Linked DNA regions of Arthrobacter globiformis. The protein of the gene in region 2 interacts with the protein of the main gene of each other region in a pairwise test. Links are inferred from orthologs where the notes say so. Each region holds a gene or a part of one and is shown on either strand. Other genes may lie near its edges.

Region 1 (14,916 bases), 480 kb from region 2 along the record:
CCGTGCCCTTCTTCAGGTACGGACCGAAGCGGCCGTTCTGCACCGTGATCGGGTTGCCTTCGGCGTCCGCACCGAGGACCCGCGGAAGGCTCATGAGCTGCAGCGCTTCGTCCAGCGTGACAGATTCCACGGTCATCGACTTGAACAGCGAACCGGTGCGCGGCTTGGCCTTGACAGGCTTCTTCGGCGGCTTGGGCTTGCCGTTCTTGTAGTACTCGACCGGCAGGTTGGCTAGCTGCTCCTCGGTCATCTCCGGAATGATCTCGGTGACGTAGGCGCCGTACCGGCCGTTCTTGGCAACCACCGTGTGGCCGGTGTGGGGATCGGTACCCAGGACCCGCTCCTCCGGGGCCGCGGTTTCCATGAGCTCCACTGCTTTGGCGGCGGTGAGCTCGTCCGGGGCAAGGTCCTCCGGGACGTTGGCGCGGGCGGATTCCACCACTTCGCCGGTCTTGGGGTCCACCGTGGGCAGCGAGCTCTCCAGGTAGGGGCCGAACTTGCCGACCCGCAGCGTGATGCCGTCCGCGATGGGCACGGAGTTGATCTCGCGGGCGTCAATCTCGCCCAGGTTGTTCACGATGCTCAGCAGGCCGGGGTCGGCATCTTCGCCGTAGTAGAAGTGCTTGAGCCAGGCGGCGCCCACGGCCTGGCCGTTGGCGATCTTGTCCAGGTCGCCTTCCATGTCGGCCGTGAACTCGTAATCCACATAGTCCGTGAAGTGCTGTTCGAGGAGCCGCACCACGGAGAACGCGATCCAGCTCGGCACCAGGGCTGAGCCCTGCTTACGCACATAGCCGCGGTCCTGGATGGTGGAGATCGTCGAGGCGTACGTGGACGGGCGTCCGATGCCCTTCTTTTCCAGCTCGGCGGTCAGGGAAGCTTCCGTGTAGCGCGGCGGCGGCGAGGTCTCGTGGCCGACGGCGATGATCTCCGAGGCGGCCAGCCCGTCACCCTTCGCGACGTTCGGCAGGCGGCGGGCCTCGTCGGAGTCGTCGTCGCCGCGGCTTTCGTCCTTGCCCTCTTCATAGGCGGCCAGGAAGCCGGGGAACGTGATGACCGTGCCGGAGGCGGAGAATTCGGCGTCGCGGCCGTCGGCGGCCACCGCACCCAGGCGGATGGTGGCCGTGGAGCCCTTCGCGTCGCCCATCTGCGAGGCCACGGTGCGCTTCCAGATCAGCTCATAGAGCCGGAACTCGTCGCCGCTGAGCTGCTTGGCCACCTGGGCGGGGGTGCGGAAGGAGTCACCGGCGGGACGGATGGCCTCGTGGGCCTCCTGTGCGTTGGCAGCCTTGCTGGTGTAGACGCGCGGCGACTGCGGAACGTATTCGGGGCCGTACAGCTCGGCAGCCTGGCGGCGCGCGGCCGTGACGGCCTCGTCGCTCAGCGCCGAGGAGTCCGTACGCATATAGGTGATGTAGCCGTTTTCGTACAGCCGCTGGGCGATCTGCATGGTGCTCTTGGACGAGAACCGCAGCTTGCGACCGGCCTCCTGCTGCAGCGTGGAGGTGGTGAAGGGCGCGGCGGGGCGGCGCGTGTACGGCTTAGTGTCAACGGAGCGGACACGGAAATCGGCGTCCTGCAGGGCGGCGGCCAGGGAGGTGGCCAGTTCCTCGTTCAGGTGCGCAACGTTGCGCGAGGTGAGTTCGCCGTCGTCGTTAAAGTCCCGGCCGGTGGCCACCTTGGCACCGTCAACGGCGGCAAGCTTGGCCTTGAACGAGCCGGAATCGGCACCGAACTGCCCGGTCAGGTCCCAGTAGGACGCGGACTTGAACGCCATGCGCTCGCGCTCGCGGTCCACCACCATGCGCGTGACCACGGACTGCACGCGGCCGGCCGACAGTCCGCGCGCCACCTTGCGCCACAGTACCGGGGAGATCTCGTAGCCGTAGAGGCGGTCCAGGATGCGGCGGGTTTCCTGCGCGTCAACCAGGGCGGCGTCGACGTCGCGCAGGTTGTCCATGGCGCGGTGGATCGCTTCCTTGGTGATTTCGCCGAAGGTCATCCGGTACACGGGGACCTTGGGCTTCAGGACCTCCAGGAGGTGCCACGCGATGGCTTCGCCCTCGCGGTCCCCATCGGTTGCGAGATAGAGCGCGTCAGCGTCTTTGAGTTGGGCCTTGAGCTCGGCCACCTTTTTCTTCTTGTCCGGGGAGACGACGTAGTAGGGCTTGAAGTCGTTTTCGACGTCGACGGCGAACTTGCCCAGGGAGGTCTTCTTCAGGTCCGCGGGGAGCTCGGACGGCTGCGGCAGGTCGCGGATGTGACCGATGGAGGCCTCAACAATGAAGCCCTCGCCCAGGTACTTGGCGATGGTCTTGCTCTTGGCCGGAGACTCCACAATCACGAGTTTCTTGCCGGTTTTGGCCTTGCTTGGCACAGTGCTCCTACAGAAAAAGGTTGCTCGGGCAGATCAGCCCATATTGGCCTAGTTCACCATATTTTGCAGAATTCTGCGCTGTCATGTGGAAAACGGTGGCCCCCGTCACGGCCGGGGCTGCCGGCCGCCCGGCCGGGTCCCCGCGGGCCGGCACAGGCCCGTCCTTCGCGCCCGTCAGGTGCCGCCGTGGCCGCCGGAGGCCCCTGGCAGGGTGCGGTCGTCAGGAATCATGGACCACATGGTGGCGATCCGTTCGGCACCCGGCGGAACACGGTTGGGATCCTCCAGCTCGTAGTCGCGGAGCAGCTCAAACACCCGTTCCGTCAGTTCGCTGCGCTGCTCGGCTGTGAGGTACAGAAGGTTGCTTGCGAGCAGCACCGCCGACGCCGCCTCCCCGGACTCACCGCTTTGCCGCTGTTCGTCCCGGGCACGGGCGTAGGCCCTGGCGCGGCGGCGGAACGCATCCAGTTCGAGGTCGATCACCGCAAAGTCGGGGCCGGCCACTGCCCCGCCCGAGTTGATGGCAAAGTCCGTGCCCGCCGCCTTCCACCGGCGCTCGCGGGCGTCGGCCGAGGCCTCGGCCGGGACCACGATGCCCCACTTCTGCAGCGCCCGCAGGTGGTAGCTCATCGCACTGGGGGTGAGCCCTGTCTGCTGCGCAAGTTCCGTGGCCGTGCGGCTGGACTGCGTGGAGTACAGCTCCGAAATGACCTCCAGGCGGGCAGCATGAGCCAGCGCGCGGATCGCCTTGGGGTCGGTGATTTCCACCTTCTTTTCCGGCCGGTTCCTGCGCCGCGCCCCCGTTGCAGCCGGCGTCGCGGCGGCTGCGTCCGGCGGGGTTTCCGCCGGTTCCGACGGCGGCATGTCAGTACTCACTTCATCAGTCTACGCAGCACGAAGGAGCTCTGAAAGAAATGCTTGATATCCGCAGTTCGGAGCCAGCCGGCTTGCCCCGGAAATACTAAGCATGCTTTGCTTACTTCCGTAAACAGACCTCCCGCAAGCAGTTCGCGGCGGGGCGGCCAGCGTTGGCGGTCCCGTGAAAAGCCCAAAGGATGACCATGATTACCCTCCACGAAGACGCTTTGATCCCGGCAGCCCAGCCCGCCGGAGAACTCACAGGCTCAAGCCTGCACCCGGGGACAGCCACCGACGCCTCCCTGCTGGCGGCAACGGGCACCCCGCGGCACTGCCGGCGGCCCATGAAGCGTCTCGACCAGGAGTTCCCCCTGGAAATGGCCATCAGGGTGGACGGCCAGCGCCTGATCCGCTCGGTAAAGGCCGTGGGTGCAGCCGACGCCGTGACCTACCGCTGCATGTGCGGCTTCACCATCGACGTCCCGGCTCCCGGGATGGGCCGCGCCCTGATTAACTGACTGTCCGTTCGCCCTCCCGGCGCGAACGTACAGTTGCGGCGCCAGATCCGCTGCGATTCGGGGCCACAGCTGTACGTTCGCGCTTGGACCCACTGTCACTCCAGGCCCGGCGTCAGTCCCGGGTCCCCTGTCAGTCCGGGCCCACGGGCAGCAGGAATCCGTCCCGGACCAGATTGGCCACTTCGGTGAGCAGGCCGCTGCGGAAGGCACCGCCGTCGAACCCCTCCGTCCCGCCCAGCAGCGCCTCAAGGGCGCCGATAATCTGTCCGGCGGTCAGGTCGCCGTCGCACGCGGAGACAAAGCCCGCCAGTTCGGTGCTCAGCAGGTTGGTGCGGCGGAGGCCGGCTCCCTGGCGCAGCAGGATGACGCCGGGGTGTTCGGCGCCGGGGCGCTGGTGGCGCTCCTCGGTGACGTCCTCGGCCACGAGAAGGTGGGCCGCGGAGACGTCGTGGGCCGCCAGCCAGTCCGCCCGTTCCACCGCCGCCCCCAGGTGGGGCCCGACCGGCTGTTCAATCGGATAGGTGATCTCCTCGAAACGGCGGATCCGCCGCTCACCTGCCGGACGGCGCAGGAAGACCATCCCGAAGCCGATCCCGCCGACATTCCGCGACGCGAAGTCCGCCAGGTACGCGGCATAGGCCTCCTGGTAGTGCCGGCGGTCCCGGGTTTCCGAGGCATCCTGCAGCCAGGTCTCGGCGTACTGCTCCGGCCCCACCTGTTCGCGCTGGATGAACCACGCGTCCGTGTCCGGACCGGCCCAGCTTTGCGGCCGCTCATCCCACGCCGACCCCTCCGGGATCTCCCAGTTGCCCAGAAGCTGGGCCGTTCCGCCGGGGACGAGCACATCAGGCAGGGAGCGGATGAGCGACGCCACGATATCGTCGCCCGGCAGGCCGCCGTCGCGGTACGTGAACTGGTCGGCTGCAGCCTCCCCCGCAGTGCGCGGCGTGATGACGAACGGCGGATTGGACACGACGAGGTCAAAGGTCTCGCCGGCAACAGGATCGAGGAGCGATCCGAGCCGCAGGCTCACGCGCTCGGCCGGCCGCGCCGGATCAATATTCAGTGGCTCGGCATTGAGCAGGAGATTGAAGCGCGTGAATGCGAGGGCGCGCTCCGAGATGTCCGTGGCGGTGACGTGACCGCTGTGCTGGAGAAGGTGGAAGGTCTGAATGCCGCAGCCGGTGCCCAGGTCCAGGGCTCTTTCAGCATGGCGGCGGATGGTGGTCTGGACAAGGGTGGTGGACGCCTGCCCGATGCCCAGGACGTGGTCGTGCCTGAGGACGCCGGGCCGCTGGTGCGCAGCGAGGTCACTGGCCACCCAGATCTCGACGCCGCCGTTCCTGCCCGCGTCCCAGCCGTAGGGACGCAGATCCGCTTCGGCCACAACCTCGGTCCCCGTGATTTTCGCCAGCCCAAGCGCCGCCAGGCCTTCGGCGCGGGTCCGCGGCAGCGCGCCGTCAAGCACCTCCGCTTTCTGCGGAACGGCCAAAAGCCAGAAACGCACGACGGCGGCCAACGCTGCGGTGCGCGGCTCGCCGGCGGCTACTGCTTCAGTCGCGATCAGTGCCGGGATGGGCTGGTCCCGGTTCAGGGCCGCGTATGCGGATTCCCCCAGCAGTTCCGCGACGCCCTCCAGGGTGTAGCCCACCTCGCGGAGGTCTGAGGCCAGGGCCTGGAGGAGTCGGGCATGTCGCTGCGAGGCGCGTCGGGAGTGTTGCCGGCGGTGAAGTGCGTTGGTTCGGTCACCGGCCAAGTCTATTTCCGCCCACATCATTGTCGGCGCCTGATCATTGTCCGCGCCTGCAGTTACAGTTGGGCCATGCTCGGAACCCAGGCACTGGCGGCCGATCCCGATTGGCTGCGGTACGCGGCGGCATTCGCACCGCTGCTGGCCGCCGTCATTGCTGCCTGGATCGCGTGGCGCACGCTCGCCCAGCGGCGTCAGGCCGACCGGCGAGACCAGTGGTGGAAGCGGACCCAGTGGGCCATCGACCTTGCCATGGACCGCGACTTCAGCAGGGCAATTGTTGGCCTGGTGGCCCTGAAGCACCTTGCGGCCAGCGATCTGTGCAGTGACGAAGACTACGAAATGCTGGACAAGATCGGAGGCGCCAAGATCGATGCCCTGACCCTGTCCGAGGAGAGCGCCGGGCGCGAGGCGTCGAAGCCGCAGCCCACGGAATCGCGGCCCGCACATCAAGAAGCCGCGGCCCCGCGGCCCCGGCAGCAGGGAACCGCGGCGCCGCCGGACGCTGCGGCACGGACCACAGTCATTCCCGTGGCTTTGGAGTCCCGGGGCGAGCGGGTGCTGGCGACCTCCGCAGGCATGGCCAAAGTGCTGACTGAGGCAGACAGACTTGTCTCTTTTGTGGCCTCGCTGCGGAGCGGCGGGAGGCGGCCGGAATCCGGCGGCACCTCAAACGGGTAAGTTTGAAGGCATGCCTGAACGTTGTCCTCTGATTTCCCGTGCCTTGGGCGGGGCGGCGGCGTCCGCCGCCATACTGCTGGCAGCGACTGCCTGCTCCCCCGTGGTGTCGATCGAAAATGCCGATGTTCCGCAGTGGCAGGCCACCGCCCTGCCCTCCGACAGCCGGGCGGTGCTGGAGGACTCCGGCAAGATCCTCAACCGGGACAGGATCATCCCGGCGGCAGCCAGCGTCCCGGCAGGTGACTACACGCTGACCATCACCTGCGACGGGGGCGGCAAGGCGTTCTTCACCGTGATGCTCGCCGGCAAGGAACTGACGGAAGCCGGAGCGGCCTGCAACGGCAGCCGCGAAACCGCGACGATCACCGTACCGAAGGCCGGGCGGATGGAGATCAGCGCCGCCAGCGTCGACGCACCGCTCCTGTACGCCTATCACCTGGTTCCTGCCCCTTAATCCGCGGCTTACTACGCCGCCAATTGGCGGCGGCGTCGTATGGATCCCGCAATTCCAAGACGGCGCGGGAAATTCTTCCTTCCGGCGGATTGCCATCTGTACCGGCGTCCCCGGCAGGCTTAAAGTCGGGATATGCCCACGGTGCGGATGGCCTCCGCGCATCGTTTCCCGGCGCGGGCGCAACGCAGGCTCTGGTTGCGGGCGCCAGCAGCCGCCGTCGTGCTTTTCTTTGTGCCGGTGGCAGCCGTCCTGGGCGGCTGTGAATACAGCTACGACGACGGCCGGGGCGAACTTCCGGCCGCCGACCCCGTGGTAACGGATCCCGTATTGCCGCGTGATCCGCTGGAGAATGTGCCGGTGTCGGGTGAGGAGCTCACTGAATGGGCGAAGGACGTCCTGCCCGACGCCGAGGGACAGGTCTTCCACACAAGCTACGGCAGCGTTTCAAGGGGCCGCAGCAAGACAGAATCCACCAAGCAGCTGCCGAGCGGCACGTACTCCCTCACCCTCGCGTGCCGGAGCGAGCGTCGGGTCTCATTCACAGTCCGCGACGAAGAATCCGCCCTGGTGGACCTGAGCCTCCGGTGCGGCACGTCGCGCGTCAATGTGGTGCACGTGTCCGAGGACTCGGTGCTCCGGGTGACGGTGGAGGCGCGGTCGGCCGCCAATTTCGCCTACCGGATCAGCCGGATCTGACGCTGCAGCCAGAGGACCCGGCCAGGCAGGGGCTGCCGGGCGCTGCCGTCCCTCCTGCTCAGGCCGCGGCGCAACCGTCCGGGCAGCGCAGGGTTTCAGGGCTGGCGGCGCACTCCGCGCAGTACAGCGTCAGCGTGCGGCAGCTGGGGTTCGAGCAGTTCTCGAACTTGCTCGTGGGCGCCTGGCACCGGACGCACTCGCCGATGGTTTTGGCGTCCTCGCTGAATTCGAGGTGCATGCGCTTGTCGAAGACGTAGAGAGAGCCTTCCCAGAGGCCCTGGTCCTTGAACTTCTCCCCGTAGCGCACAATGCCGCCGTCCAGCTGGTACACCTCTTTGAAGCCGCGGTTCACCATAAGGCTGGACAGCACCTCGCAGCGGATGCCTCCGGTGCAGTAGGTGACGACCGGCTGGTCCTTCAGGTGGTCGTACTTGCCGGAGTCGAGCTCGGTGATGAAGTCGTGGGTGGTGGCGACGTCAGGGACAATGGCGTCCTTGAACTTGCCGATCTGTGCCTCGAACGCGTTGCGGCCGTCAAAGAACACGACGTCCTGGCCGGTGGCCCTCCTCGCGTCGACGAGTTCGTGGACTTCCTCAGGCTTCAGGTGCGTCCCGCCCCCCACGACGCCTTTTTCGTCCACCTTCAGCTCGCCGGGCGCACCGAACGAAACGATCTCGTGGCGGACCTTGACGCTCAGACGGGGGAAGTCCTCCGCACCGCCGTCGGACCATTTGACGTCGATGCCATGGAAGCCCTTGTATTCACGGGTGGTTTTCACGTACTGCTTCACAGCCCCGATCTCCCCGCCAACGGTGGCATTGATACCGTCCTTGGAGATGAGGATTCGCCCGGTCAGGCCGAGCTTTTCGCACAGGGCACGCTGCCAGAGCCGGACAGCGTCCGGGTCTGCGATGGGAGTAAAGCCGTAAAAGAGTACGATTCGGTTCAAAGCCACGTATTTAAGGGTACTTGGTGGCCGCCGAGGACGGATTCGGACCCGGGAAGAGCCTCCTATCACAATTGCATAAGCAAGCGCCGAAGCACTGTTGCTTATGACAGCGCTGGAATACTCTCATCACATGACGCCAGAAGCCATGGTTGGAGACATCACTCATCTGCTGGAAGTCTGGGTAGCCGGTTGGGCTGGTTGCCGGGGCTATGAGACGCGCACCGAGGGACGGTTCCCCGCGGCCTTGCGTGCGGACACGACCGGGGACTGGGAATACTTCGCCTCCGATCCTACGGACGCGGAATTCGCGGAGCTGGCGGCAAAGACTGCCGAGGCCCCCAAACGGGTCCTGACCATCCTGACCAATGATGTGGGGCGCTACAAGCTCTTGGCTGAGCAACACAACCTCAACGCCACGTCAGCGTCCCAGACCATGATGGTTGTGGACATGGAAACCCAGGACTCCGAGGACCCGTGGCTCTCGGACGACGACCTGGCCCTGAAAACGTGGGAGTCCAACGGCGTCCACTTCGCCGAAGTCCGTTCGGGTGACACTCTGGCGGTGAGCGGCCGCGTGGTGGTCATCAACGGCACCGCGGTGTTCGACAAGATCGTCACCGAACCCGCCTTCCAGCGCCGGGGCCTGGGCAGCTTCATCATGAAGGCGCTGGCGGCGCAGGCGTTCTCCCACGATGTGGAGGACGGGCTCCTGCTGGCGTCCCTGGACGGGCAGAAGCTGTATTCGCATCTGGGCTGGTCCTCGGTGTGCCACGTGCTGATGCTCTCCGCCTCCGATGAGGGCTCCGACCTCTCCGTAGTCTGACCGTTCCGGCCGTTCCGTTCTTCCGGGGTCTGTAGCGGGTCAGCTGTCCTGTGCCCGGGTTGCTGTTCCCTGCCGGTCCGCGGGTCTGTGCGTATTCGGTGTTCAGTGCGGGGCGTATTCGGTGTTCAGTGCGGGCGATTTTTGCCCGGATGAAAGAATGTTGGGGTGAACCCCCATGACTCGCTGATTCCGTTGCTGGGCCGCGGCCCGGACCCGGAGCAGCTCCGGCATGTGCGGACCATTCCAGCACGCGCCGCCGTGCACGAACCGTGGCCGGACTGGGCCCACCCGGACCTGGTCGCGGCCTACGGCAAGCTCGGCATCCACCAGCCCTACCGGCATCAGATCCGGGCAGCAGACATTGCCCACGGCGGCAGGCACGTGGTGATCGCCACCGGCACGGCGTCCGGAAAATCCCTGGCCTACCAGCTGCCGGCGCTCGATGCGATTCACCGGTCCGAGCTCCGCGTCCTGTCGGACCCTGGAAAAATCCACGACGACGGCGCGGTGACGCTGTACCTCTCCCCCACCAAGGCGCTGGCGGCAGACCAGCTCGCAGCAATTAGATCCCTGAACCTCCCGACCGTCCGGGCCGAAACCTACGACGGCGACACCGATCAAGCCTCCCGCCGCTGGATCCGCGACCACGCGAACTTCATTCTCGCCAACCCCGATATGCTGCACTTCGGCATCCTGCCCAACCACGCCTGGTGGGCCGGATTCTTCCGGCGCCTGCGCTACGTGATCGTTGACGAGGCCCACAGCTACCGCGGCGTCTTCGGCTCCCACGTGGCCAACCTGATGCGCCGGCTGCGGCGCATTTGCGCTTACTACGCCGCCGATGGAAACGCTGCCGGACCGGTCTTCATCGCGGCGTCCGCCACCGCTTCCGAGCCGGAGAAGTCCTTTGGCCGGCTCATTGGCGCCGCGGTCCAGGGCGTCTCGGAAGACTCCTCGCCGCACGGATCCACGACAGTGGCATTCTGGGAACCGGCGCTCAGCGAGGTGCGCGGCGAGAACGGCGCCAAGGAACGCAGGACGGCGGTGGCCGAGACCGCGGACCTGCTCGCGAACCTTGTCTCGTCACGGGTCCGGACCATCGCGTTCATCAAGTCCAGGCGTGGCGCCGAAACCATCTCTTCCATCACCAAACGGCTCCTTGACGAAGTCGACCCCAGCCTGCCGCAACGCGTGGCGGCCTACCGCTCCGGATATCTCCCGGAGGAACGCCGCGCCTTGGAAAGGGCCCTGCGGACCGGCCAGCTGCTGGGTATTTCCAGCACTTCGGCCCTGGAACTGGGGATTGACATCTCCGGGCTGGACGCCGTGCTGGTGGCCGGCTGGCCCGGCACCCGGGCGTCCCTCTTCCAGCAGATCGGCCGCGCCGGCCGCGCCGGACAGGACGCCATCGCCGCCTTCGTGGCCAGCGATGATCCCCTGGACACCTACCTGGTCAACCATCCGGAAGCCATCTTCGACGTGTCCGTCGAGGCCACAGTCTTTGATCCGTCCAACCCCTATGTGCTGGGCCCGCACCTCTGCGCCGCTGCCGCCGAGCTCCCGCTCGGCGTGGCCGAGCTGCCGCTGTTCGGAGCCAGTGCGGAGAAACTCCTCGGGCAGCTGGTGGCACAGGGGTACCTGCGGCGGCGCCCGGCCGGCTGGTTCTGGACCCACGCGCAGAGCGCGGCCGCCATGGTAAACCTGCGCGCCGACGGCGGCGGGCCGGTCAGCATTGTCGATGCCGACACCGGTTCGCTGCTGGGAACCATGGATTCGCCGCAGACGCACTACCAGGCCCACACCGGGGCCGTGTACGTCCATCAGGGCGACAGCTACGTGGTGGAGGACCTGAACGAGGACGATCACTGCGTGGTGGTACGCCGTGCCAACCCCGACTACTACACGACAGCCCGGGACGTGACGCAGATCGAGGTCCTCGAGACGCAGCGGACTGCGCAGTGGGGCGATGTTGCCGTCCACTTCGGCGACGTCAAGGTCACAACTCAAGTGGTCTCCTTTCAGCGGAAGGCCCTGATTTCCAATGAAGTCCTGGGCGAGGAGCCGCTCGATCTGGGAGCCCGGGACCTGTTTACGAAGGCCGTGTGGTTTGTGATGGAGAACCGGTCACTCACAGGTGCCGGACTCATCGAAGCCCAGTTCCCCGGCGCCCTCCACGCGGCCGAGCACGCCGCCATCGGCCTGCTGCCGCTGGTTGCCTCGAGCGACCGCTGGGACATCGGCGGGGTTTCAACCGCAATCCATGCCGACACCGGTGTGCCGACGATTTTCGTGTACGACGGGCATCCAGGCGGTGCCGGTTTTGCCGAACGGGGCTTCGAGAAAGCCAAGGTGTGGCTCTCGGCCACGAGAGATGCGATCGAGGCCTGCGAGTGCGAATCCGGATGCCCCTCCTGTGTCCAATCGCCAAAATGTGGCAACAAGAACAACCCGTTGGACAAGGATGCGGCAGTCACCCTGATCGATGTCCTGCTGAAGGATGCGCGGGACACGGCAGCGCCACAGGATTCCGAGGCGGGCGCACCGGCGCCGAACACGGTCTAGGTTGCGACCGTCGCCTCAAAGGCGCCGGCGCAACCCAGAGCGCCATGCCTTTTAGGAACCCCGCCAACTTAGGGCGGCGGTCCTGCCCTGGCCCGGCCGGTGGCGACGCCTAGGAGGGGCCCAGCAGGCAGCTCGGTACTGACCTCGACGGACTGGTCACCTCCGGCGGTGCAGCTGACAAGCGCTGCTTTGTGGCGGGCAGCCACCGCGGCAGCCACAAGGCAGGGCTCCCCCGCTGAAACACCACGGAGCGCGTCAGCCGCTGCCAACGCGGCGAGGTCGGCCGCGGCGGCGGCTTTGGACGCCGCGGCCGATGCCTGCGCCAGCAGGAGGAGCAGGGACATGACCATGACAACCACCATGCCGAGCCCCGCGGCCAGCACAGTGCCCGATCCGCGTTCGGATTCGACTCCGGACGCCGGACTTCTGCGCTGGCCGAGGGGCTGTTTCCGCCGAAGGCTCACAGGGACCGCCTGGCAAGAATCCCGTATCCATGCCCGGCCGGCGCCGCCAGCGCGACCTGCACCTCCGGCGCCGCCTGGACCGTTCCCGGAGGCGGTGCCGATGATGCCGTTTCGCTGCGTGCCTCTGCCCTGGCTGTCAGCGTCCACGGCACCATGCGTCCCAGGGGTCCCGCCGCCCGGTCCGACACGGTGACGCTCATCCATTCGCCGCCGGGCACAACGGCCGACGAGGCGGATGGGCCTGCCAGCTTCCGGACGATGCCGTTGACGGCGGCGGGGTCTTCACCCCTCGCGAGTGCCCTGGCGCCAGCCCGGGCCGCATCCTCCAGCCGTAGTTGGGTGATTCCCGCCGCAGACCCCGCCAGCAGCATCGCCAGAAGCAGCAGGACCGCCGGAAGAGCCACCGCGAATTCCGCGGTCACCGCGCCCCGGTTGTTCCCGCGACCGCTCTCGGCGTCACGAGACTTCCCCTGCCCGCGGCCGCCGGCCTGATCTCCGGATGGGTTCCTGTCCTGCCGGCGGGACTCAAGTCCGGCCGCTGTAGGGGTCCGCGGAGCGGGTTTCACGGCAGAGCCAGCGCCGTACGGATCAGGTTGAGCAGGAAGCCGCGCACTTCGTCGCTTCGCAGGATGAACACCAGGAGCCCGGCGAAACCCACGGCGGCCAACGTGGCGATGGCATATTCGGCGGTCGCCATGCCGGCCTCCGAGCCCGTGAGATGCCTGCGTGGCCGTGGCTTCACCCGCGGCGCCATGCTGGCGCCCGGGTAGATCTCCAGCACATCAGCTTCTTCGGATTCCTGGCGCACGGGCCGGACGGCTTCACCCGGGCTGTGGTGGTTGAGGGACATGAATTTTCCTTTCTGGAGTTCCGGCGAATTGCCGGTGCATTCGACTCTCCCGTCCGCCGTCCGGACCGGTAAGGCCTGAACTTCCCTAAGTGGAAAAGCAGCCGGGCGGGCGGCATGTGGAGGGAAAGTGCCGGCGTATCCGCGGCGCCCGTGGCATGTGCCGCACCTCAGCGTGAAAAAGCGGCAAATGCATGGCAGCGCGAAATGCCTTGCGGCGGGTCACTTTTTTGGCGGCGGGAAACAGCAGCCCATTCGGCTCCCCGAGGGATCTCAGGTGCCCGACGAAGCTCGGCTGCCCGACAAAACTCAGCTCCCCAAGGGATATCAGCTTCCCAAGGGATCTCAGCTGCCCGACGGAACCAGGGCCAGCAGCACAGGAACGACTCCCAGGCAGATGAAAGCCGGCAGCGAACACAGCCCCAGCGGAACCACCAGCTTGACTCCAAGGGAGGCCGCGCGCTTCTCCGCGGCGCGGAAGCGTTCCCGCCTCATTCTGGCGGCCTGGGCATAAAGGATGGACGACGACGGTGCACCGGTCAGCGCGGCGAAGCCCAAGGCGTCCCTGAGGGCGAGTATTTCCGGCGAGCGCACGTCTGAACTCCGCCAGGCCGTCTCCCAGTCGGCGCCAATGGCCATGGCTCCCACGACAGGCCGCAGGGCGCGGCCGTACTCGGGTGAGGCCGCAGCGGCCACCAGTTCCAGTGCTCGTCCGATACCCGCACCCGCGTGGAGCATGGCGGCAATCAGCTCAAGCATCATGGCCGTATCACGCAATCCCGGTGACTGCTCGGCGCGCCTCTGAGAGTGTTCGTCCTTGTCCACCCTGCCGCTACCCGCCGACAGGCCGCTCCGGCGGAGGAGTCCGGATCTCGCAGGGGCGGTCCCGCTAAAGGCGAGGCCTGCGGCGGCCGCAAGCGCCAAGAAGATGAGGGCAGCGGCCAGCACTGATCCGTTCATTGGCCTGACCTGTTCATTGGCCTGATCCGCTCGTGCAGAGGCAGTCTGGCTGACACGTGTTCATGGCGCAGCCGCGCCGGCGGCTGCCCGCACGAGCCTTGCGGACCACAGGCGGCCGGCAACGGTCAGTCCGATGCCTGCGACCAGCGCAGCCACGCCGAACGGTGTGCCCAGCAGCATCACCAGTGGGTCCACGCCGAGGCAGACGCCCAATCCCAGCCCCAGCAGGGGGAGCCAGGTCAGCAGCGCGACCGTTGCCTTCGGTCCGGCGAGCGCCGTCTGGCGGGCGGCTTCGGCGTCGTCTTCAACCTCGAGCTGGGCTGCAAAGCGCGTCAGGACGTCGGCCAGCGGACAGCCGCTGGCGGCCGCTATCTCGAAGCAGGCTGCCAGCTCAGCCCAGATCCGCGGCTCACGGCCGCCCGTTCCGTGACGGGAGGGTGAGCAGGCCGACCGTATTGCCTCGGCTACCGGCGCGCCCCGCAGGGCCGCTCCCCGCGCGGCAGACAGGACAGCCGCCGATCCGGGGCTGAGCCGTGGCCGGCGGGGGTCGTCATCTGCGGAGCCCTGCTCCACGTAAAGCTGCCACAGTTCCTCCCAGAGCCGCGAAGGGGACCGGCCGCCCTTCAACAGGGCAGCCAATTGCTGAACCACAACCGTCAGGGACACGAACGCCTCCCGGCGGCGGCCACGGGCGAGGCCAAACCCGCCTCGGTCCCTCATGGCAGGCCGGCCGTTACGGCGGACACGGCCCCCGGCCAAACCGCTGACGCCGAGGGCGATGCGTGCGCGCCGAACCGGCCCACGCGCAGGGCTCAGGATCAGCCACGCGGCGAGCGCCAGTGCACCAACAAGGGCCGCGGTCATGCTGCTGCCCTGCGGGCTCCGCGTTTTTCACGCATGTTTCCCGAACCGGGGCCGGAATCGCGGGCAGGGATGGAGCCGTGTGCGTGGCCGGCCTCGGGGACAGCGCCTGCCTC
Region 2 (14,878 bases):
CCGTGCCGCGCTTTTCGAGGAAGGATTCAAGGGGAATCGTGTTGTTCTGGTCCGGCAGGATCAGCCACGCCGCGAGGTAGAACACGATGGCCGGTCCGGGCAGCAGGCAGAAGAGGAGGAAGCCGATCCGGACGAATGCCACATCCACGTTCAGTTTCTCGGCTATACCGCCGCACACACCGCCCAACCAGCGCTGCGGTCCGCGCTTCAGGCCAAGGCCCCTGACAATGCTGTAGAACTTTTCCATGGCTTAAGACTTCCCGTTTGTTGCGCTGTTGTCACGTTTCCGTGCTGAGAGCAGCCCGCCGACCACCAGGGCGGCCCCGGCCCCGATCATCAGGCCGATCAGCACATATGTCCCGTTCAGGACCACGATCCCCAGCTGGGAGATGACGATCAGCACGGCCAGGGCGACGACCACCAGCCCCCAGACGATGGTGCCTACGCGGGCCGGCGCTTCGGCGGTTTCGTCCGGGGCCCCGGTGGACGGTTTGGGCACAGGGTTGGTGTCCGGTGCCGGATCAAAACTGCTCATGTCAGTTTCCTTCCTGGATGGCGATGTTGCTCACGGTGCCGTCGATCTGGAGAATCAGCTTGGCGCCGGGCTTGTCCGAGTTGTAGCTGCTTTGCCGGGACGTGATGCCGCTCCGACTGTCTGTGCCCTCGTTCAGGTTGCCCAGGGTCATGTCGGCGCGGACATCCACCGGCACGCTGCGCGGAATGATGACCGTCACGTTGCTGGCTGTGGCGTCCAGGGGGATCACGACGTCGGTGCCCAGCGGCGGGTTCAGGTTCAGGCCGGTCAGGTCGACAGTTCCGCGGCCTCCGGTGATCTGGAAGCCCTGGCGGGCCTGCTCGATGGTGACGGGATTCCAGTCCGCATTCTGGAAGCGGAACCGGTCACCGTTGGGCACGGCGCTGAAGATGCCACCCACGATGAGCGCCACCACGGCAAAGAACCCGAGGACGCCCGAGGTCCTGCCGCGCATCCCGGCCAGCAGGATGCCTAGCCCAAGGACCGCTGCACCGGCTGCCCAGACCACGGCGTTGGCCGACTCGCCGAGATCAATCAGGTTGCCGGCGTCGAGCGCTTTGAGCGTGCCGCCCGCCAGCAGCGCCAGTCCGGCGGTGATGGCTACGGCCGGCGCGCCCGGGCCGCTCGGCCTCGGCTTGGGCGCCGGGACCGGGGAAGGGACCGGAGCGGGCCGGCGCGGCGGAAGGCCGCCGCTGTAGGGGCCTGTGGGGGTTGCGGAGCCGTACGGTTCATTGACGCCGTAGGACGGGATGGCGTCCGGAGTCGGCGGTACCGTGTAGGGCTGGGTTGGCCCATGGCTGCCGGCAGCGAAGGATGACGCCGTGAACGGTGATGTGGCGGATCCCGCGGCGGCATTCGCTGGTGCGTTGCCGGGGGTTGCGTAGCCGTAGGGCGTCCCGCCCCCGGTGGTGCCGTTCACCGTTGCACCGGTGCGGTTCTTGTTGCGCTGCGTCAGGAAGTAGATGAGGTAGATGACGCCGCCGATCCAGAACAGGGCCCAGAAGAAGCCGAAGCCGTCGTGGCCCCACCCCCAGAACCCGCCGCCCATGCCGGTGAGGCCGACGATCGAGGTGATGAGCGCGCCCGTCATACCGGTGCTCCAGCGGCCGGTGCCCGCCTCCTGAGTGTGAATCCGGCCGTCGGGCTCGGGCAGCAGGGCCCAGCCGAGGCCGTATAGGAGGACGCCGATTCCTGCGAACAGCGTCAGCACGATGAAAATGCCGCGCACGATCAGTGGATCGATGCCCATCCGTTCCGCGATGCCGCCCGAGACGCCGCCGATCCAGCGGTCGCGTCCCCGGTGTACGCCGTGGCTACGGATCCAGCCGAAGAAGTTCAGCGGCTGGGCGGGCCGGCCGTAACCGGGAGCTGAATACGCGGGAGCGCGGTGTGCGGGTGGCGGGAACAGCGGTTCAGTGGGGTTTTCCGGCTCTGTGTGGTTCGTTGGCGCTGTGTTTGCCGGTTCCGTGGGTTTTGCCGGCCCGGTGTTTTCCGGTTCCGTGTGGGTGGCCGGTTCTGTGTTGTCCGGTCCGACGGGGTGCTCCGGATCCTGGCCGGTGCTGCCCTCGGACGGGGTGCCCGGCTGCTGGCCTTCATTGGGGTTGGGGTTCTGCGAGTTCATACTTCGATACTGCCGTTTGTGCTGGTCAGTCCTCTATTGGGGAACACCCTGAGCTGTCCCTGACTTACCCCGGGTTCACCCTCACAACGGGACCCGGGAACCCTGATCCGTGTTTGGATTGATGCATGACCGCAGCTCCTGTCCGCCCGCCTCTGGTCCGCAGCAGCGACCGCCTGATCGCCGGCGTCTGCTCCGGCCTGGCGGTTCATCTTGGCTGGCCGGTGCGCATGGTCCGGATCGGCATGGTGGTGGCTGCTTTCGCCGGGGGCGCAGGGCTCGCGTTCTACGCATGGCTGTGGATCATGGTTCCCACCGCGGACGAGAACGCCAAGCGCAATGCCCGCCGTCCGGCGTCGCCCATTGCCCCCGCCGTGAGCCTTCCCCCGGTGAGCCTCCAGTCCGGCCCGGCCCCCGCCCCTTTCCCGGGCTCTGGTCCTTTCCCGGGCCCTGTTCCTTCGTTCTCCGCCGTCCCCCCGCCCGCGGGGGAGTACGACGCCGGCACCGATTCCCGGCCCCCCGCGACTGCCGCCGCTCCCGGCGGCACATGGTTCCGGATCCGGGGCATGCGCTACGGCAAGGAGATCCTGCTGGGCGCCGGGCTCCTGCTCGTCGCCGCGATCCTGATCGCCAGGCTGCTGGGCGTGGAAGTGCCCCTGGGCACACTGATCCCGGCGGCGGCCATACTCGGCGGCGCGGCCATTGCTTGGATGCAACTGGATGAAACCCGCCGGGCCGGGCTCGTCGATAAAACCAAGGCGGACCAGGCCGGTGGATGGGCGCGGCTGGCAGCGGGCCTCGCGCTGGTGGTAGCCGGGGTTCTGGTCATGGTCTCCGGGTCGGGGTCATGGCAGCAGACCTGGCTCGCGCTGCTCGCGTCCGTGGCTGTGCTGGGCGGCGTGGCGCTGGTGCTGCTGCCCTGGGGCCTGAAGTTCTGGCGCGACCTGGAGACAGAACGGGCCGGCCGCGTGCGGGAGACGGAGCGGGCCGAGATCGCCGCCCACCTGCACGACTCCGTGCTCCAGACCCTTGCCCTGATCCAGCGCCGTGCCGGCAACGAGCACGACGTCGTCCGCCTGGCGAGGGCGCAGGAGCGCGAGCTGCGGGGCTGGCTCTTCAAAGACCCAGCCCGAGATGCCGGCCAGCTCTCGGACCGGATCAAGGCCGCCGCTGCGGAGGTGGAGGACGGGCTCGGAAACGCCGTCGACGTCGTGACCGTGGGCGACACGGAGATGACCGAGCGCCATGAGGCGCTGGTCCAGGCCAGCCGCGAGGCCATGCTGAACGCTGCCCGCCACGGCGGCGGTCCCGTCTCTGTCTATCTGGAGGTGTCCCGCGGCGGCGCGGAAGTCTTCGTCAAGGACCGCGGCCCGGGCTTCGAACTGAGCGCAGTCCCGCACGACAGGCTGGGCGTGCGGGAATCAATCATTGGCCGGATGAAACGGCACGGCGGCAACGCCGCAATCAACAGCGGACCCGACGGCACAGAGGTGCGCCTCAGGCTGCCTGCGGACGTCGCGGACAACGGGGAAGAAAAATCATGAGTACACCAGCAGGGGCAGCCGCGGCGGGAAGAACCGTGCGGGTTGTGATCGTGGATGACCACGGGATTTTCCGGTCCGGCCTCAAGGCTGACCTCGACCCGAGCGTGGTGGTGGTCGGCGAGGCCGGCACCGTGGAACAGGCCATCGAGGTTATTGCCGCAGCACGGCCCGACGTCGTGCTGTTGGATGTGCACCTGCCCGGCGGCCGCGGCGGGGGCGGGCGGGAAGTCATCACAGGGTCCGCGGCGCTCCTGGGAACCACGCGTTTCCTTGCCCTTAGTGTCTCCGATGCGGCCGAAGACGTCGTGGCCGTCATCCGGGCCGGTGCCCGCGGCTATGTTACGAAGACGATTTCCGGCGCGGAGATCACCGACGCCGTGTTCCGGGTTGCCGGTGGCGACGCCGTATTCTCCCCACGCCTGGCAGGCTTTGTCCTGGACGCCTTCGGCACCGCCCCGGCAGACATCGCCGACGATGAACTGGACAAACTCTCAGCCAGGGAACTCGAGGTGATGCGGCTGATCGCCCGGGGTTACAGCTACAAGGAGGTGGCCAAGGAGCTGTTCATCTCGATCAAGACCGTGGAAACCCATGTCTCGGCCGTGCTCCGGAAGCTGCAGTTGTCCAGCCGCCACGAACTGACCAAGTGGGCCGCAGAGCGCCGCCTCCTCTAGGCCCCAACGCTTCCTCAGTTCCCGTCGCCGTCTCCCAAACGCTTCCTCAGTTCCTGTCGCCTTCTCCCGAACGCTTCCTCAGTTCCCGTCGCCGTCTCCCAAACGCTTCCTCACGTCCGGCCGGTTACTCACTGCTGCCGCTGGGAGTGGGCCACTTCCAGGGGCCGTCAGGCATGGTCTCGCCGATCACTTGGCCGAACAACAGGTCGCTGGTTCCCTCTGGATTGCCACCGGCAGCCACGTAGGCGGCCTTAGTCTTCACCGTCCTCGCACGGATTCGGGAGTCGGTGTGGCTGTTGCTCCCGGCCAGAGTGGCCAGGTGGGGTTCCCCCAGAAGAAACCTGGCAACCTTCCGATCACGCCCGTCACGTCCTCGATTAAAGGCCAAACGCTTCCGCACTTTTTTCGGTGCGGAAGCGTTTGGGTTTTTTCTGCAGGATCTGAGGGAGGGTCCGTGGTTTTCCTGCAGGACGTGAGGAAGCGTCTGGGGTTACTGCGCCTTGCCGAGGAAGTCCTGGAGGCGGCCGACGCCGGTGGCGAGGTCTTCATCGCCCAGGGCGTAGGACAGGCGCAGGAAGCCGGACGGGCCGAAGGCCTCACCGGGAACCACGGCGACCTCCACCTCGTCCAGGATCAGCGCGGCAAGCGCGGCCGAGGTCTCCGGGCGGACCGTACCGTTCGCCGTCGGGAATTCCTTACCCAGCAGCGCGCGGACGTCCGCGTACACGTAAAAGGCACCCTTCGGCGTCGGGCATTCAACGCCCTCGATTGCGTTGAGCCCATCCACGATGGCCTTCCGGCGGCGGTCGAAGGCGACCTTCATCTCGTCCACCGCGGTGAGCGGACCGGAGACTGCTGCCAGGGCGGCGATCTGCGGGATGTTGGACACGTTGGACGTGGCGTGCGACTGCAGGTTGGTGGCGGCCTTGATGACGTCGGCGGGTCCGATCATCCAGCCCACACGCCAGCCGGTCATCGCATAGGTCTTGGCAACACCGTTCAGGATCACTACCTTGTCACCCAGTTCGGGGGCGGCGGTGGCGATAGAGGTGAAGGGCACACCGTCGTACGTCAGGTGCTCGTAGATCTCGTCGGTGACAACCCACAGACCCTTGGCGGCAGCCCACTTGCCGATTTCGGCGACCTGCTCGGGCGAGTAGACGGAGCCGGTGGGGTTCGACGGCGACACGAACAGCAGGATCTTCGTGCGGTCCGTGACGGCCGCTTCGAGCTGCTCCACGGTCACCAGGTAGTCCTGCTCCGGGCCGGCAAAGACCTCCACCGGGACGCCGCCGGCGAGACGGATGGCCTCGGGGTAGGTGGTCCAGAACGGCGTGGGCACGATCACTTCGTCGCCCGGATCCACGAGCGTGGCGAACGTGTTGTAGACGGCCTGCTTGCCGCCGTTCGTGACCAGCACTTGGGACGGGTCGGCCTTGTAGCCGGAGTCCCGGAACGTCTTCTCGGCAATAGCCTTCTTCAGCTCGGGCAGGCCGGCAGCGGGGGAGTAGCGGTGATACTTCGGCTGGCTGGCGGCGTCGATGGCGGCCTGGACGATGTAGTCCGGGGTGGGGAAGTCGGGCTCGCCTGCACCGAAGCCAATCACCGGCCGGCCGGCCGCCTTCAGCGCCTTGGCCTTGGCGTCGACAGCCAGGGTGGCGGATTCGGCAATGGCGGAAATGCGTTGGGAAACGCGGGCGGAAGACATGGCAGGTCCGTTCTTCGCTTGCAGCTGGTGAGCTGAATGGTGGATTTCGACGAAATCTACTCTATGCTGTTCACCGGATCGTTCGAGGTGGAACACGGATTTGTGACTGCGGTGCAGCGCGGATCCAGAAGCTGAAAACGGTCCGAAATGAGGCTGGTTCGACGTAAGCGCAGTTGTTGCGTAGACTAGTTCTCCGGTGTTGAAACACGGATGATGACGTGCGCCCCAGATGGCCTTGGGGAAAGTGCGGCCTCATCGGTTTTTGATCCATAGGGTAGTGGCGCAATTGGTAGCGCAGCGGTCTCCAAAACCGCAGGTTGCAGGTTCGAGTCCTGTCTGCCCTGCGCAGGCTGTTCCGGCGAAAAGCCGGAGCAAGCGCAGCAATCAAAGGTTCAGTTCAGAGCCGGGTAATCCGACTTGCGAGGATGAGTGAGGAACAGGTGACCGAAACAGCTGCAAGCAGCTCCAAGGGCCGCCCCGCAAAGAAGGCCGCCAAGGCTGGCTTCTTCGCTCGCATCGCACTCTTCATCCGCCAGGTCATTGGCGAACTGAAGAAGGTCGTTGCCCCCACCCGCAAGGAACTGATCAACTACACGCTCGTGGTGCTCGTATTCGTAGTCATCATGATGGTGATCGTCACTCTGCTGGACCTGGCGTTCGGCAGCGCGGTGAGCTGGGTCTTCAGCGGTACAGGCGCCACGGACAGCTAAGGCGATCGGTCCGCAGACTGCGTGGGCTCCCCGGCCGGATTTCGGCAAGGAGCTGCGGGGTGTGCGGAATTGAGCCATTTAAATAGGCAATTAGGCAATGAGGAAGCAGGAGACCAAGTGTCTGAGCAGGAGCTCGAGGTAACTGAGACTGAGCTGGATGAAACCCAGAACCCCGCGGCTGAGTCCGCTGAGGGCTCCGAGGTTGAGTCTGCTGCGCCCGATTCCGAAGGCGACGCCGATTTTGAAGACGACGCTGAGACCGACGCCGACGACGAGACCGACGCTGACGACGCCGACGACGTGACCGGAGAGAGGACGCCGAGGAAGGCGCCGAAGGGACCGACGTCCTGGCCGCTGCCGCCGCCCAGGCCACCGACCCGGCCGAAGAGTTCAAGTCCAAGCTGCGCCGCCAGGAGGGTGACTGGTACGTCATCCACTCCTACGCCGGCTACGAAAACCGCGTCAAGGCCAACCTTGAGACCCGCATCCAGACCCTGGACATGGAAGATTACATCTTCGAAATCCAGGTTCCGATGGAGGAAGTCGTTGAGATCAAGAACGCTCAGCGTAAGGTCATCAACCGCGTCCGCATCCCCGGCTACGTGCTGGTCCGCATGGACCTGACCGACGCCTCGTGGGGCGCCGTCCGCCACACCCCGGGTGTCACCGGCTTCGTGGGCAACGCCCACAACCCCGTGCCGCTGCGCCTCGACGAGGTCTTCTCCATGCTGGCCCCGGTCTTCGAAGAGGAACAGGCCGAGAAGGGCAAGCCCACCAAGCAGGCTGCCGCTCCGGTGAATGTCGACTTCGAGGTCGGCGAATCGGTCATCGTCAAGGAGGGCCCGTTCGAGACCCTGCCCGCCACGATCTCCGAGATCAAGGTGGATTCCCAGACCCTCGTGGTTCTGGTGTCCATCTTCGAACGCGAGACCCCGGTCACGCTGGCCTTCAACCAGGTCACCAAGATCTAGCTGATCACCCCAGATTTCGCTCCGGAGCGGCCCGCTTTAGCAGTTCCGGAACGGCCGACCGCCTCGCCATGGCGGTCAACCACCTGAGGCACGCTCCTGTGTCCCAGGACGCATTTGAGAGAAGGACCCTACATTGGCTCCCAAGAAGAAGGTCACCGGCCTCATCAAGCTGCAGATCCAGGCAGGTGCCGCTAACCCGGCCCCGCCGATCGGTCCTGCGCTTGGCCAGCACGGTGTCAACATCATGGAATTCTGCAAGGCGTACAACGCCGCGACGGAAGCCCAGCGCGGCAACGTTATTCCGGTTGAAATCACCGTCTACGAAGACCGTTCGTTCACGTTCATCACCAAGACCCCGCCGGCTGCAGAGCTCATCAAGAAGGCTGCAGGCGTCGCCAAGGGTTCGGCTACCCCGCACACCGTCAAGGTTGCCAAGCTGACCCAGGCCCAGGTCAACGAGATCGCTTCCACCAAGATGGAAGACCTCAACGCCACCAGCCTCGAAGGCGCAGCGAAGATCATCGCCGGCACCGCCCGCTCCATGGGCATCACCGTCGAGGGTTAATTCCCCGCTGATGCGGCGCCGGATCCGGGAAACCGGGAACGACGCCGGGCAGCACCGCCGGGAAACCGGCACCACTGAAACATTGAAATGCCGCAAGTCCGCACGGATAAGAACAGTCGGACTCGCGGCTGTGGCAGGGCCCAGCGCGGTCCGCAGACCACAACTGCACAAGGAGAAATAAGCAGCATGGCAAAGCGCAGCAAAGCATACGAGGCAGCCGCAGCCAAGATCGACGCGGAGAAGTTCTACGCGCCGTTCGAGGCAGTGACGCTCGCCAAGGACACCAACCCGTCCAAGTTCGACGCCACCGTTGAGGTCGCCTTCCGCCTGGGCGTTGACCCCCGCAAGGCGGACCAGATGGTCCGCGGCACCGTCAACCTGCCGCACGGCACCGGTAAGACCGCCCGCGTCCTCGTGTTCGCCACGGGCGAGAAGGCTGAAGCAGCAATCGCTGCCGGCGCCGACTTCGTTGGTTCGGACGACCTGATCGAAAAGATCGCCGGCGGTTGGACTGACTTCGACGCAGCCGTTGCCACCCCTGACCTCATGGGCAAGGTTGGCCGCCTCGGTAAGGTCCTGGGTCCGCGTAACCTGATGCCGAACCCGAAGACCGGCACCGTCACCCCCGATGTCACCAAGGCTGTCAACGACATCAAGGGCGGCAAGATCGACTTCCGCGTCGACAAGCACTCCAACCTGCACTTCATCATCGGCAAGGTTTCGTTTGACGCCACCAAGCTGGCCGAGAACTACGCCGCTGCCCTCGAAGAGGTGCTCCGCCTGAAGCCGTCCGCTTCCAAGGGCCGCTACATCCAGAAGGCAACGGTTGCCACCACGTTCGGTCCCGGCATCTCCGTTGACCCCAACGTCACCAAGGTTCTCATCGAGGCGTAACCCTCGCGAACCTGCGGCCGGATATCCGGCCAGCAGCAAAAGGACCGTCCGGCATGTGCCGGGCGGTCCTTTTGCATTGCTGCGGCCCTTTTCGTTACCCCTGAAGTACGACGGCGGGACTCCCGTCAGGCGCGTCGGCTCGCTCTGTTGGACTCGGGGCGTTGCGGCTAGGCTGATCCGGTGACGACGCCCTCCTACCGGATCGAGCCGCTGGTCCTGCCTGCGTCGCTTGACGCGCCCGACGCCACAGACTTCCTCGAATTCAGCGACCTCAGCGACGCCCTGGTGCTGGAGACCTGGGGCAACCTGGACCGGGCAACGCCCCGCAGGGCCAGGCTGGAGGCGTGGCGCGACGACGACTACGAGAAGCTGCGGCTCTTCTTCGTACGGCTGGACGGCCGCATGGTGGCAAGGTCCTGGGTGCGGCTTACCCAAAGGGAGAACCTCCAGGATGCGTTCCTCAGGGTGGACGTCCTCGACGGGTACAGCGGTCGCGGCATCGGCCAGGCTCTGCTGCGGCACGCAGAGGCGGTGGCAGGGGAGAACGGCCGCAGCACCCTGCAATCCTTCACCGAGCACGCGCCCGGGTTCGATCCTGACGGGCCGGGAATCCTCCGGCCCGGAACGGGGACGGGCGGGGTCCCGGCCGCGGCCCGCGGCGTACGGTTCGCCGCGGCGGCCGGTTACACGCTCGAGCAGGTGACGCGTTTCAGCGCACTGGACATGCCGCCGTCGGACGGTGTCCTTGACGCGCTGGAAGGCGAGGCAGCGCGCATCGCGGGGGACCAGTACGAGATTCTCGGCTGGACCGACCGCTGTCCGGATGAGTACGTCGAAGAGATGCAGTGCTCATGTCCAAAATGAGCACGGACACCCCGGCAGGGGCGCTGCACTACGACGCCGAAGTGTGGGACGCCCCGCGCGTCCGGCACGTCGAGGATGAGTGGAAGCGGACGGGCCTGGAGTCGCTGGTGGCAGTGGCCCGGCACAAGTCGAGCGGCGAGCTGGCCGCCTACTCGGTGCTGCAGCACTCGGACGAAAAACCGTGGTTGGCAGAGCAGGACGACACGCTCGTGGCCCAGGCACACCGCGGGCACCGGCTGGGGATGCTGGTCAAGGTGCTCAACCTCCGGCGCCTGCAGAAGGACCATCCCGAGGTGGAACGGGTCCTGACATTCAATGCCGCGGAGAATGACCATATGCTGGCCATCAATGTAGCCCTGGGCTTCCGCGCGGCAGGGTATGACGGCGAGTGGCAGCGCCGGCGTTAACCGGCATATGCTGGCGACGGATACACCGCATGGACTCAAGCCCGCTGCCTTCAGGGCAAGCGGCGGAAACGGCTGGGGATGATGGCAATAGAGGTGCGGATCGAGCGGCTGTGGATTCCTGACTCCGTGGACGCTGCCGACGCAGCGGACTTCCTCGCCGCAGTGGAGGTGGGGCGCAAGGTCCGCATGGATACCTGGGGCAGTGACGACCTCGCCTACACGCCGTTGGAAAAGCTTCTCGAACTGGACGACCCGTACGAGCGCCAGGTGATTCTCGTGGCGAAGATCGGCGACGAGATCGTGGGCACCGTAGACATCGCCCTTCCCCTCACTGACAACCTGGACCTTGCCGAATTTACGCTGGACATCCTGCCCGAATACCAGCGCCAGGGCGTGGGCAGGCAGCTGCTGGAGGCCGCCGAGCACTTCGCCCGGGAGGAGGGCCGCACCATGATCCTGGTGGACACCAACCACCCCGGCGCCTCCCTGCACGAATTCGCGCCCGAGCAGCTGGTGCCCGGATCGGGCCAGGGGTATGTGCCGCTGGGCAGCCGCGAGGTGGATTTCGCCCAGCGCACAGGGTATACGCTGCAGCACATTGAACAGTTCAGCTCGTGCGCGCTGCCGCTGGACAGCAAGCTTGTGGCCGAGCTAGAGGCGGAGGCGCAGGAGGCCAACAACGGCCGCTACCGCCTGCACCACTGGACCGACCGCTGCCCGGAGCGCTGGCTGGAAGCGGTCGCTGCGCTCGAAAACCAGGCCGGCGGTGACGCCGGGCCGGCGGACGACGACAGCATGGTTGTCGACGCCAGGATCCTGCGTGAAGCCGAGGAAGTCACCATCTCCCAGGGACGGCGCACGGTGGTGACCGCCGTCGAACATATCGCCACGGAGACGCTCGTGGGGCTGACCACTATCAGCGTCCTGGCGCAGCGGCAGGACGTCGTCTTCCAGGACGACACGGTGGTGCTGCAGGCGCACCGCGGCAACAAGCTCGGCCTGCTCATCAAGGTGGCCAACATGGAGCGCCTTACCGAACAGTTCCCCGATGCGCGGGTGATCTACACGTGGAATGCACCGGAAAACCGGTACCTGCTCACCGTCAACCGCCAGCTCGGGTTCACGACGGCGGGAGTCACCGGGATCTGGCAGAAGGAACTGCCGGACCTGGGACCCAGCAGAAGCTAGCCCGATTTGGTTATCCGCAGAACCCTCCCGTAAGCTTGAACTACCAAAGACCGTCGGTTGTTGGAATCCCACTCTTTCGAGCTCAGCTCAACTCTGCAGTTGTGTGCGAAAGGGCTAGTGGGTTTCCGGACGAAGGACCCTGAACATAGGGCGGCCGGCGCAGGTGAACGAAGCAAAGCTCCGCTGAACAGCGTTGAGCCAAGCCCCGTGCATCTGCGCGGGGCGTTTTTAGTTTTAGCTCACCTGAGCGGGGACCCGGAATACCGGCACTATCCCCGGAAGGAGGGTTATGGCAACGCCTACCAAGGTTTCAGCAGTAGCTGAGATCACTAACGATTTCAAGGAATCGAACGCCGCTGTCCTGACCGAATACCGTGGGCTCACCGTTGCACAGCTCAAGCAGCTGCGTGTTTCTCTCGGCCAGGACACCAAGTTCGCGGTCGTCAAGAACACCCTGACCGCCATTGCAGCCAAGGAAGCTGGTGTCGAAGCATTCGACGGCCAGCTCGCCGGCCCCACTGCAATCGCGTTCATCAAGGGTGACGCAGTTGCAGCTGCCAAGAGCCTGACGGATTTTGCCAAGGCCAACAAGCAGCTGGTCATCAAGACCGGTTACTTCGAGGGCAAGGCACTGAACGCCAGCGAAGTTGCTGCCCTGGCAGCACTCGAGTCCCGCGAGCTGCAGCTCGCCAAGGTTGCAGGCATCCTCAAGGCCCCTGCTGCCGCTGCTGCACGCATCATCGACGCACTGCGCCTCAAGCTTGAAGAAGAGAACGGTGCTCCGGCTGAAGCCGAAGCTCCCGCCGCTGAAGAAGCTCCGGCCGCAGAAGCAGCAGCTGAGGCTCCGGCCGAAGCCGCTGCCGAAGAGAACTAACTCTCTCCCAAAAAGACTCCGGTGGAACGGAAGGCATTCAGCCCCCGGCCACCTTTATAGGAAGGACGCCACACCATGGCGAAGCTCAGCAACGAAGAGCTCATTGAAGCTTTCAAGGAACTGACCATCATCGAGCTCTCCGAGTTCGTCAAGCTCTTCGAAGAGACCTTCGAAGTTACCGCTGCTGCTGTTGCGGTTGCCGGCCCCGCCGGTGGCGCTGCCGCTGAGGAAGTCGAAGAGAAGACCGACTTCGACGTCATCCTCGAAGCTGCTGGCGACAAGAAGATCGCAGTGATCAAGGAAGTTCGCGCCATCACCTCCCTCGGCCTCAAGGAAGCCAAGGACCTGGTTGACAGCGCTCCCAAGGCTGTTCTCGAAGGCGCCACCAAGGAAGCTGCCGAGAAGGCAAAGGCTCAGCTCGAAGAAGCTGGCGCCACCGTTACCCTCAAGTAACACTGCTTGTCCAGGAATCCCCGTCCACTCCGGTGGGCGGGGATTCCTGCGTTTTAACCCCACCCGCACCCTAGCCTCCCAACAGGTAGCAGTTGAGGGCGTTCCCAGCGCTGAGAAGGCCCTCATGTGCTACTTAGTTGGGTTCGCTGATGTCCGCGAGCACCGCGCCGAGGGCCGAGACCAGGGCGTCGGCGTCCACGAATGCGCTGTAGCCGTGCTGGCCCGCGCCCATGGATATCCTCCTGCCGGCGATGGTCCGGTCCGCGTAGACAGGCCATGCCGTGGTGCTGCCGAGCGGCGTGATGGTGCCGCGCTCATAGCCGGTGGCCTCCAGCGCCACGTCCGCGGCCGGGAGCGAGAGCTTGTTGACGCCCACCAGGCTGCGCAGCTTGGGCCAGGAGATCTGGCGGTCGCCCGGGATGAGGACGAAGAGGAAGCTGCCGTCCTTGTGCTTCACCACGAGGGACTTCACGATGTCCGCCGGGCTGATGCCAAGGATCGCGGCCGCCTCCTCGAGGCTGTGGGCCGCCAGCCGTTCGACGAGCTGGACGTCCAGGCCGCGCGCCGCGGCGTCGGCAAGGAATCGCTCCCTGCCGTTCCGGCCGCCGTCGGTCCCGTTAGGGCCCGACGGCGGAACGCCGTTCATCAGTCGCGGAACAGCAGGAGGGCCTCACCCTGGCCGCCGCCTCCGCAGAGCGAGACCGCCGCCTTGCCCTGGCCGCGCCGCTTCAGTTCATGCGCCGCGTGGAGTGCCAGACGAGCACCCGACGCGCCGATCGGGTGGCCCAGCGCGATGGCACCGCCATGGATGTTGCATTGCTCCAGCGGGTAGTCCAGATCCTTGAGTGACTGCACGGCCACCGAACCGAACGCTTCGTTGATCTCGATGAAGTCCAGGTCCGCGGTACTCCAGCCGGCCCGGTCCAGCGCGTTCCGGATGGCGTTGGAGGGCTGGGAGTGGAGGGAGTTGTCCGGCCCGGCCACCTGCCCGGGCTTGCCCACAACGGCCAGGTACTCCAGGCCGTTTTCCTCCGCGAACTTGCGCGAAGTCAGGACCAGGGCGGAGGCGCCGTCGGACAGGGGAGAGGAGTTGCCGGCCGTGATGGTGCCGTCGGTGACGAAGGCTGCCCGCAGGCCGGCCAGGGACTCGACGGTGGTGTCCGGCCGGACGCCCTCGTCGGTGGAAACCACCACCGGATCACCCTTGCGCTGCTTGACGCTGATCGGGGAGATCTCGTCGTCGAAGACGCCGTTCTTCGAGGCGATCGCGGCGCGCTGGTGTGAGTTGGCGGCCACGGTGTCCTGCGCGGTCCGGTCAATGCCCAGCGTCAGGTTCTTGGATTCGGTGGACAGGCCCATCGAATGGCCGTCGAACGCGTCGGTCAGGCCGTCGTGGGCGGCAACATCCAGCGCCTGGACGGTGCCGTAGTTCCAGCCCTGGCGGGAGCCGGGGAGGACGTGGGGCGCCCGCGTCATCGACTCCTGTCCGCCGGCGACGACGACGGTGGCGTCGCCGGCACGGATCATCCGCGCCGCGTCGATCACCGCGGTAAGCCCGGAGAGACAGACCTTATTAATGGTCACGGTGGGGACGTTCCAGCCGATGCCCGCGCCGATGGCGCTCTGGCGGGCCGGGTTCTGCCCGGCCCCGGCCTGCAGGACCTGGCCCATGATGACGGCGTCCACCTGGCCGGCGTCCACCCCGCTCGCCGCAAGGGCCCCCTTGATCGCGTGCGCCCCGAGTTCGACGGCGGTGAAGCTCGCCAGTTGCCCGTTCAGCCGGCCCTGCGGGGTGCGCGCGCCGGACAGGATGACAACGTCGCTGTTGTCCACGGAATTGCTCATGGATGTTCTCTTCCGATCTTTTGGTCGA

What was found.
Region 1: the proteins of rplL (region 2) and trhO interact in binary tests that used the Escherichia coli proteins (3 or more experiments, as listed by UniProt). The link is inferred for Arthrobacter globiformis from one-to-one orthologs.

What each region holds. Positions count from the first base shown.
Region 1 is NZ_JAUSYZ010000001.1:4,634,062-4,648,977, forward strand. The notes cover bases 6,342-9,177. They hold trhO (oxygen-dependent tRNA uridine(34) hydroxylase TrhO), read right to left. Parts: upstream 8,290-9,177; coding sequence 7,393-8,289; downstream 6,342-7,392. Other genes in these bases: QF036_RS21250 (hypothetical protein), read left to right, coding at 6,342-6,638; QF036_RS21255 (hypothetical protein), read left to right, coding at 6,771-7,334; QF036_RS21265 (GNAT family N-acetyltransferase), read left to right, coding at 8,414-9,106. In the rest of the region: topA (type I DNA topoisomerase), read right to left, coding at 1-2,377; QF036_RS21230 (ArsR/SmtB family transcription factor), read right to left, coding at 2,552-3,253; QF036_RS21235 (hypothetical protein), read left to right, coding at 3,439-3,753; QF036_RS21245 (hypothetical protein), read left to right, coding at 5,576-6,184; more of QF036_RS21250, read left to right, coding at 6,195-6,341; QF036_RS21270 (DEAD/DEAH box helicase), read left to right, coding at 9,272-11,668; QF036_RS21275 (Rv3654c family TadE-like protein), read right to left, coding at 11,737-12,132; QF036_RS21280 (TadE family type IV pilus minor pilin), read right to left, coding at 12,129-12,554; QF036_RS21285 (DUF4244 domain-containing protein), read right to left, coding at 12,695-12,982; QF036_RS21290 (type II secretion system F family protein), read right to left, coding at 13,325-13,939; QF036_RS21295 (hypothetical protein), read right to left, coding at 14,000-14,803; QF036_RS21300 (TadA family conjugal transfer-associated ATPase), read right to left, coding at 14,800-14,916. UniProt on the Escherichia coli protein: Catalyzes oxygen-dependent 5-hydroxyuridine (ho5U) modification at position 34 in tRNAs, the first step in 5-carboxymethoxyuridine (cmo5U) biosynthesis.
Region 2 is NZ_JAUSYZ010000001.1:4,161,768-4,176,645, reverse strand. Bases 11,519-14,316 are described here. They hold rplL (50S ribosomal protein L7/L12), read left to right. Parts: upstream 11,519-12,627; coding sequence 12,628-13,005; downstream 13,006-14,316. Other genes in these bases: QF036_RS18995 (acetyl-CoA C-acetyltransferase), read right to left, coding at 13,651-14,316; QF036_RS19000 (aminoacyl-tRNA deacylase), read right to left, coding at 13,139-13,651; rplJ (50S ribosomal protein L10), read left to right, coding at 11,968-12,552; QF036_RS19015 (GNAT family N-acetyltransferase), read left to right, coding at 11,519-11,678. Also shown: QF036_RS19080 (PspC domain-containing protein), read right to left, coding at 1-247; QF036_RS19075 (hypothetical protein), read right to left, coding at 251-535; QF036_RS19070 (PspC domain-containing protein), read right to left, coding at 537-2,156; QF036_RS19065 (ATP-binding protein), read left to right, coding at 2,282-3,697; QF036_RS19060 (LuxR C-terminal-related transcriptional regulator), read left to right, coding at 3,694-4,371; QF036_RS19055 (pyridoxal phosphate-dependent aminotransferase), read right to left, coding at 4,862-6,079; preprotein translocase subunit SecE, read left to right, coding at 6,505-6,789; rplK (50S ribosomal protein L11), read left to right, coding at 7,894-8,325; rplA (50S ribosomal protein L1), read left to right, coding at 8,512-9,219; QF036_RS19025 (GNAT family N-acetyltransferase), read left to right, coding at 9,400-10,083; QF036_RS19020 (hypothetical protein), read left to right, coding at 10,071-10,490; more of QF036_RS19015, read left to right, coding at 10,572-11,518; more of QF036_RS18995, read right to left, coding at 14,317-14,850. UniProt on the Escherichia coli protein: The binding site for several of the GTPase factors involved in protein synthesis (IF-2, EF-Tu, EF-G and RF3). Is thus essential for accurate translation.